Nordella sp. HKS 07: one gene and its partner. The protein of the gene in region 2 interacts with the protein of the main gene of each other region in a pairwise test. Links are inferred from orthologs where the notes say so. Each region holds a gene or a part of one and is shown on either strand. Other genes may lie near its edges.

Region 1 (3,948 bases), 4.2 Mb from region 2 along the record:
CGCCTATCGCGAGATCGAGCCGCCTTTCCAGGAAGTCTTCGGCCCTCTGCTGCCCATGGCGCTGACCCATGGGCTACAGCTCTTCTGGCAGGAGACGGCCTTTCCCGCCGAATTCGCCAAGGTCAGGACCATCCTGCCCTGGATCCAGTATGTCGGCTATCTCCTGAGCGGCGAGGCGGTGATCGAGATCGCCAGCATGTCCTGCCAGTCGCAGCTCATGGATGTGCGCGACAACAGCTTTTCCTCACTGGCGCGCCGGCGCGGCTGGGACAGGCTCTTCGCGCCCTGGGCCAAGGCCTGGGAAGTGACCGGGCCGCTCAAGGACGGCTTTCGTGGCAAACGTTTCCGCGGGCGGGGCGACGTGCTTGCCGGCATCCATGATTCGAGCGCCAATTATCTGCGCTATCTCGCCGGCGGCAGGCGTCATTTCACGCTGCTGTCGACCGGCACCTGGATCATCGGTTTCGACACCAACACCGTCATCACCGAGCTCGATCCCGAGCGCGACACGGTGACCAATACCGACATCTTCGGCAAGCCCGTGGCCTGCTGCCGCTTCATGGGCGGGCGCGAATTCGAAATCTCTCACGCGGCGCATCCGCCGAAGCCGCGAGCTTCCGGGCTTTGACGGATATACTGGCGCAAGAGAGCTTCGCGCTGCCCTCCTACACCGACAGCGGCGGTCCCCTGCCCGGCACCGGCAACAAAGGCCTGGTCAAGGGCCCCGCCCCTCCAATGAGGAGGAGCGCGCGACACTCGCGGCCCTATATTGCGCGCTGATGGTCGATCGCTCGCTCTGCGCCGTGAAGTCGAAAGGCGACATCATCGTCGACGGACCCTTCGCCAAGAATCCGGTCTTCCTGTCATCGCTCGCCGGCCTGCGCCCGCAGCAGAATGTGCTCGCCTCGCAATTGCGCGACGGCACCACCCAGGGCGCCATGGTGCTGGCCTTGATGGGCGAGGATGACAAGCTGCCCGAGCTCGCTCTGTCGCTCGACCGCATCGCACCGGAGGCCCCCGCGATGATCGCCGACTACGCCGAAAAATGGCGCCGCCTAGCGGAGCAAGCGGGTTAGAGGAAGCTATACGGATCGACATCGATGGCGAGGCGGAGCGACCCCTTGGGCTTGATGTCGCCGAGCCAGGCCCTGAGATAGGCCTGAACATTGATGCCGCGGCGCGCCCTGACGAGAAAGCGCCAGCGATGCAGGCCACGCACCAGATGCAAGGGAGCGGGTGCCGGGCCCAGCACATGCACGCCCTCGCCATAGGGCGCCAAGGGCTGCAGTGAACGCGCGAAGCGTTCGGTCTCGTGCCCGTCGCGCCCCGATATCACGAGGGCCGCGAGATGTCCGTAAGGCGGCAGCTCGGCGCCCTCGCGCAGACGCTTCTCCTCGGCGAGAAAACCGTCGCGGTCGCCCGCCGCCAGAGCGAGCATCAGGGGATGATCGGGCCGATAGGTCTGGATCAGCGCGCGGCCCGGCTTCTCGCCGCGCCCGGCGCGTCCCGCCACTTGCGCCATTTGCGCCCAGCTGCGCTCCCCGGCGCGCGGATCCCCGGAATCGAGGGCGAAATCGGCATCGACGACGCCGACCAGTGTCAGATGCGGGAAGTGATGCCCCTTGGCGACGAGCTGCGTGCCGATGACAAGATTGTGCACGCCGTCGGCCACTTCGCGGATCGCATCCTTGAGCAGCGTGCCGCGCGCCAGATCGCTCGACAATATGGTGAGGCGCGCCTCCGGGAAGCGCTGCACGACTTCCTCGGCCAGCCGCTCGACGCCCGGCCCGCAGGGCACAAGCTTGCCCGCCGTTTCGCATTTCGGGCAGGCCGGCGGGATCGCGGCGGTATGGCCGCAATGATGGCACATCAGCTGCTTGCGGAAGCGGTGCTCGACCAGGGAGGCGGCGCAGTTGGGACAATCGAAGCGATGGCCGCAGGCACGGCACAAGGTGAGCGGCGCATAACCGCGCCGGTTGAGGAAGAGCAGCGCCTGGTCACCCTGCGCCAGCGTCTCAGCAACCGCTTGCGCCAGAGGCTCCGACAGCCATGAGCCCGATGGTGGCGCCGATTGCCGCATGTCGATGATGTGGCTCGGTGGCAATTCCGCCGTGCCGTGGCGGCTCGTGAGCCGTACGTGAACGTAGCGCCCGCGCTCGGCATTGACGAGGCTTTCGAGCGAGGGCGTGGCGGAAGCGAGCACCACCGGGAATTTGCCGAGCGCGCCATAGACGATCGCCATGTCGCGCGCGTGATAGGGCACACCGTCCTCCTGCTTGTAGGCGCTCTCATGCTCCTCATCGACGACGACGAGGCCGAGCTTGGCCCAGGGCAGGAACAGAGCCGAGCGCGCGCCGACGACGATGCGCGCGCCGCCTTCCGCGACGCCGCGCCAGACGCGCTCGCGCTCGCGTGGCCGCATACCGGAATGCCACTGCGCCGGCGCGACACCGAAGCGCCGCTCCACCCGTTCGATGAATGGCGGGGTGAGTGCGATCTCGGGCAGCAGCAGCAGCACCTGGCGGCCGGACGCGAGCGCCGTCGCCATGGCCTCGAAATAGACTTCGGTCTTGCCGGAGCCGGTGACACCGTCGAGCAGCAAGGTGCCGGCGGTGCGGCGCGTGACCAAAGCCCGCAGTTCCTGGGCGGCCTCTTCCTGCTCGTGCGACAGAGTGAGCTTGCCGGCGGCAGGATCGGGCATCGGGAAGGCGCGATGCGGCGGCAGCGCAACAGTTTCGAGCGCCCCCGTCTTGGCCAGCATCTTCACCACCGACGTGCCGACGCCGGCGAGTTCCGCCAGTTCGGGCGCCTTCATCGCCGGTCCCTCGCACGCAATATCGAGGACGCGGGCGCGCTGGGCGGTGAGTTTCGCCGGCGGGTGGGGCCCGATACGATAGGCGGTTTCGCCCTTCGACTCGCCGAAGGCGCCGGGGGCGCGCAGACAGAGCCTCAGCACATTGCCGAGGGGCTCGAGATAATACTGCGCCACCCAGTCGATGAAGGCGCGATGCGTGTCACTCAAGCGCGGCAGGTCGAATTTCTGCACGATCGGCCGCAAGGTCTTGCCGCCGCCATCGCCGACACCAAGCTTCCACACGCAGCCGATGAAGGAGCGCGGCCCCAGCGGCACCTCGACATAGTCGCCGGGCGCCACCGCAAGGCCAGATGGCACTGCATAAGTATAAGGCCCCTCGAGCGCGAGCGGCAGCAGGACATCGGCGGTGACGAGGGAATCGGCGGACATGATCGAAGACTTGCGCCATCCATCGGCAGGGGACAAGCCCATGGCGTGGCGCGGCTCCATTGCCTATATGAAGCAAATGGCACAGTTCGAATCCTTTCAGGTCCGCTAATGATTTGAATTAGTTAGATGACAATTAATTCATTCCAAAATTGGGTAGCAAGCAATTAGCAAGCAACTAATGCAACCGAAGGATATCACTTAGCCCAGCGAAAATGGGGTTTCTGGAATCTCAAGACTCCATGTAGCTTCTGCGGCTTCGGATCATTGAACTAAAGAGCTCACTCGTGGCAACCAGCAATAACCAGAACCCAGAACAGATCGCACGTGACAAGATCGACTAGAGGCTGACGGATGCTGGCTGGCACGTACAAGACAAAAGTGCCATCAATTTCGCTGCCGGGCCTGGAATAGCCGTCCGTGAATACCAGACCGATGTTGGTCCGGCCGCCTGATGCAGTTCCGCGCGGCTCGCGGCAAGAGCATAATTATCCGAGTAGACAAGGGTTCCGGTGCAAATGAATGAATATGGTACCGACGTAGCTTTAGTCTCCTCATTTCAGGTGTAAAGGACGACTATCAGCCCATCACTACCTTTTGTGCTGGACCTGTGAGGATGGCGATGCCGTTGTCCTTCGACCAGCGCTTGTAGACTTCAAGATGAGGCAGGAGTAGGTTAAGCGCTTCAACCGAACTCACAGCAGCCC
Region 2 (3,892 bases):
GAAATCGGGAAAGGTCTTCATGTTGTCGCGCCGGGTATCTTCGGCCAGCGGCACGATGCGCGAACGGCTGTCGCGCGCGCTCCCTTTTGGATTGAAGGCCACATGGCCGTCGCTCGCTCCCGAGGCGAGAATGAAAAGGTCGATGCCCCCGCCTCGGCTATCCGCGCATCATAGGCCTGAGGATCCCGTGGATCCGGAAACCAGACTTGCGCCGCGGGGATACGGAACCCTTCCGCAAGCGCTTCGTTCAGTACGCCGACGATTTCCACTTGCGCGAAGCGCCGGCAGGAGAAATGGCTGTTCTCCGGCACATGATCGAGCCCGGAGCCGGTCTCGACCAGATAGTCGTCCATCATCACGATGACCAGGTGACTGAGGTCTCTGGGCCGCTTGGCGAGCGCCTGTCCCATGGCCTGATAGACGGGTCGCGGCGAACGGCCGCCCGGACAGCCCAGCAGGAAGAGCCGGCCGGCCGCTTTCGCCTGATCGATGAGAGCGAGCAGCCGCTCCGCGAAAACACGTCCCAGAATGTCAACATCATGGAAAATCTGCGGCGTGATCGCGTTCATGCAAGGCTCATCTCTCGGAAGGGATCTCGGTGACAAGACGATATAGATATTTCGCACCGCTTTGCCGAGATCAATTCTGCGGCTACAGATGGGGGCAACCGCACTCAGGTCCCGCGCCGAAAGTGCCGGAGGAGACTTGTCGCATTTTCGGTCGGATCAGATGAACCCCAAGGCATACGGGCTGGCAACTCTGCTTCTTCTCTTCTCGCAATGGTACGTGATGGCCGAGTCCGCGCCGGACACCCTCACTTTCGCGTGGCCTGTCGACGGCGCCGTCAAGCGCAGTTTCGGCGCGCCCGATACAGAAGGCGGCACGCTGCAGGGCATTGCTCTTGCGCCGAAGAAAGGCGCCGTCCGCGCCGCCGCGGATGCCGTTGTCGTCTATGCCGGGCCTTTTCGCAACTATGGCGAGCTGCTGATTCTCAAGCATGGCTGCGGATATCAGACCGTCGTTGCCGGGGCCGCGCGGTTGTCCGTGACCATTGGACAAAAGGTGCGCCTCGGTGAAGAGATCGGCATGCTGGCCGAGCCGTCAGAGAAAGAGCAGGACGTCTATTTCGAACTGCGGCGCGACGGCGTTCCCGCCGACCCTGCACTTGTGATGCCTGGGCCAGGCTCAAGCGCCTCGCGCATCGTCACCTGCGGCGATGTCGCCACTGCCGAGGCAAAGCCCGCCAGCCAGACAGACGCGATCGAGAGTTCGAAGACGCCCTCCTCCGATTCTCCGGCACTCCCACAGAAATCCGATGTGAAGATCGTCTGGACGGGAAATTTCCCGTGGCCGGCGCGCGGCGAAGTTCTGCAGCTCTTTGACGCAAAAACGACCGAAGGCATCAATATCGCGATGCCGGAAGGCACCAAAGTCAAAGCGGTCGCGAAAGGTATCGTGATCTATGCGGGCGGCGAACTCAAAGCGCTGGGCACACGGTTCTGGTGCGTCATGAGGACAGCCTGGTGACCGTCTACGGCTATCTCCGCGAGCTAAAGGTACGGCGCGGACAGCAAGTCCGACGTGGCGAAGTCATCGGCGAATCCGGGAAGAGCGGTGACGCCCCCCGGCCAATGCTGCATTTTCAGGTGCGAAAGAAGTCGGCGCCCGTCGATCCGGCCGCGTATCTGGCCAAGCCCTGATCTGTCAGGAATTCGTCGGCCACCGGAGGATCGACGATGATCGGACCGTTGCACCAGCAAGAGAGTCGGCCTGCCCGCGGTAACGCAGGCAGGCCTTCGGTTCAGAACGGCACTTCGTCGTCGAGGTCGCGGGCGAAATTCTGCTGCGGCCGGCCGCCACCACCGCTGCGCGGACGCTCCATCGGGCTCGACTGGCCGAAGCTGTCGCCATTGCCGAAGCCGGCGCTGTCGCCGCCGCCGCTGCGCCCATCGAGCATGGTGAGCTCGCCGCGATATTGCTGCAGCACCACTTCCGTCGAATACTTCTCCACCCCGTCCTTGTCGGTGTATTTGCGCGTCTGCAGCTGGCCCTCGAGATAGACCTTGGCGCCCTTCTTCAGATACTGCTCGGCGACCTTCGCCAGATTCTCGTTGAAGATGACGACGCGGTGCCACTCGGTGCGCTCCTTGCGCTCACCCGTCTGCTTGTCCTTCCAGTTTTCCGACGTCGCGATCGACAGATTGACGATCGGACGGCCGTCCTGGGTGTGACGCACCTCCGGATCCTTGCCGAGATTTCCCACCAGAATAACTTTGTTCACCGATCCGGCCATATCCGCTTCTCCTTGCTTTCCGGGCACCAGCGCTTGCGCGCCAATCATGATTGTTGTTCAGGCACGGTGATCACCCAAACCCGCTTTCCGTTCCACTGCGGATCGAATGTTATCCCCCGCAAATATGTTCTCTTTATGTTCCAAACGCAAGCGGTATAAGGGGTGATCTGTCAAACAAGAGGTTCCCATGCTGAAGCAGATCGAAACCGACCTGGCCCCGAAACCCTTCTCCAATTATGCGCAGGCCGTCGAGGTGGCGCCGGGCGCTCGCCATCTCTTCGTCGCCGGACAGGTAGGCGCCGATCCGGCCTCTGGAAAGATTCCCGACAGCGCCGAGGAGCAGCACCGTCTCGCCTGGGCCAATGTGCTGGGCATATTGAAGGCGGCCGGCATGGACCACCGAGCGATCGTCGATGCCCGCGTCTTCATCACCGACCGTTCGCAGATCGGGCTCTACCGGCAGGTGCGGGACGAGGTGCTCAAGGGCCACAAAGCGGCGGCGACCTTGCTGGTGGTCGCGGGCCTGGCCGATCCCAGGCTGGTCGTAGAGGTTACCGTCATTGCAGCGGCCCCGGTATAGATCACGATCGCTTCAGGTCCGGCTTCGGGCCTGAAGCGATAAACGTGATCGAAAACTTTGTATGGCGCGTGACGGGAGCCGCATCCAAGGTCAGGTCGAAGATCAGCCGCGGACGAAGGGCTTGAACAAGGAGAAGCTCTTCGGCTCGGCGCCGGTCTTCTCAGTTGCAACATGAGCCGGATGCTTCTGATCCTGCATCATAGCCGCGTTGTAAACATTTGAATAAGCTTCGAAAATCCAGTTCATGATCAATCTCCTTTTCTTGTTCTAAGCAATCTCTGTATGGTCTGAAAATAGCCAATTCGCGCTTGCACCACAAACGGCATTATCCTACGCTATCTGTAAGGAAAACTTACAGGACACCCCATGGCCCGGCGCCTGCCGTCGCTCAACGCCCTTCGTGCCTTCGAGGCCGCCGCCCGGCATGAGAGCTTCACGAACGCCGCCGCCGAGCTGTTCGTGACCCATGCGGCGGTGAGCCGTCATATTCGTGAATTGGAGGAATGGCTCGGCACCGATCTCTTCAACCGCACCGGCCGGGGCGTCGAGCTGACCGATGCGGGACGCCGCTACGGCGCCCGCCTCACCCCCCTCTTCGACAATATGGCGCAAGCGACGATCGAAGCCGCGGCCCAGGGCAAAGTGCGCACGCTCAATGTCTCGGTGGAGCCCTCGATCGCCTCGCGCTGGCTGGTGCCGCGTCTCGGCCGCTTCAATGAGCTCCATCCCGATATCGAGCTCGACATCGATCCCGAGAACCGTCTCGTCGACTTCCGCTCCGACAAGGCCGATCTCGGCATCCGCTATGGCCTCGGTCGCTGGCCCGATGTCGAAATCCAGAAGCTCGTCTCGGATGTCGAGATTTTTCCTGTCTGCAGCCCGCGTCTCATCAAGGATGCGGGGCCCCTCAGCCCCGGCGATCTCGCCGACTACAATCTGCTGCATGAGAGCCGCAAACAATATTGGACCGACTGGCTCCACGCGGCGGGCATCAAGGGCGTCGAGGACTGGCGCGGCAC

The links. Proteins that work in one complex are often made in the same cells at the same time.
Region 1: the proteins of G5V57_RS29320 (region 2) and G5V57_RS09445 interact in binary tests that used the Escherichia coli proteins (3 or more experiments, as listed by UniProt). The link is inferred for Nordella sp. HKS 07 from one-to-one orthologs.

Annotation. Positions count from the first base shown.
Region 1 is NZ_CP049258.1:2,014,606-2,018,553, forward strand. Bases 659-3,633 are described here. They hold G5V57_RS09445 (primosomal protein N'), read right to left. Parts: upstream 3,245-3,633; coding sequence 1,073-3,244; downstream 659-1,072. Other genes in these bases: G5V57_RS35165 (hypothetical protein), read left to right, coding at 659-1,076. Outside these bases: G5V57_RS09435 (hypothetical protein), read left to right, coding at 1-628; more of G5V57_RS35165, read left to right, coding at 597-658.
Region 2 is NZ_CP049258.1:6,210,762-6,214,653, forward strand. What follows is about bases 548-3,466. They hold G5V57_RS29320 (single-stranded DNA-binding protein), read right to left. Parts: upstream 2,294-3,466; coding sequence 1,802-2,293; downstream 548-1,801. Other genes in these bases: G5V57_RS29310 (6-phosphogluconolactonase), read right to left, coding at 548-569; G5V57_RS34645 (murein hydrolase activator EnvC), read left to right, coding at 730-1,527; G5V57_RS34650 (peptidoglycan DD-metalloendopeptidase family protein), read left to right, coding at 1,524-1,700; G5V57_RS29325 (RidA family protein), read left to right, coding at 2,481-2,873; G5V57_RS29330 (hypothetical protein), read right to left, coding at 2,976-3,119. Outside these bases: G5V57_RS29305 (hypothetical protein), read right to left, coding at 1-21; more of G5V57_RS29310, read right to left, coding at 18-547; more of gcvA, read left to right, coding at 3,467-3,892. UniProt on the Escherichia coli protein: Plays an important role in DNA replication, recombination and repair. Binds to ssDNA and to an array of partner proteins to recruit them to their sites of action during DNA metabolism. Acts as a sliding platform that migrates on DNA via reptation.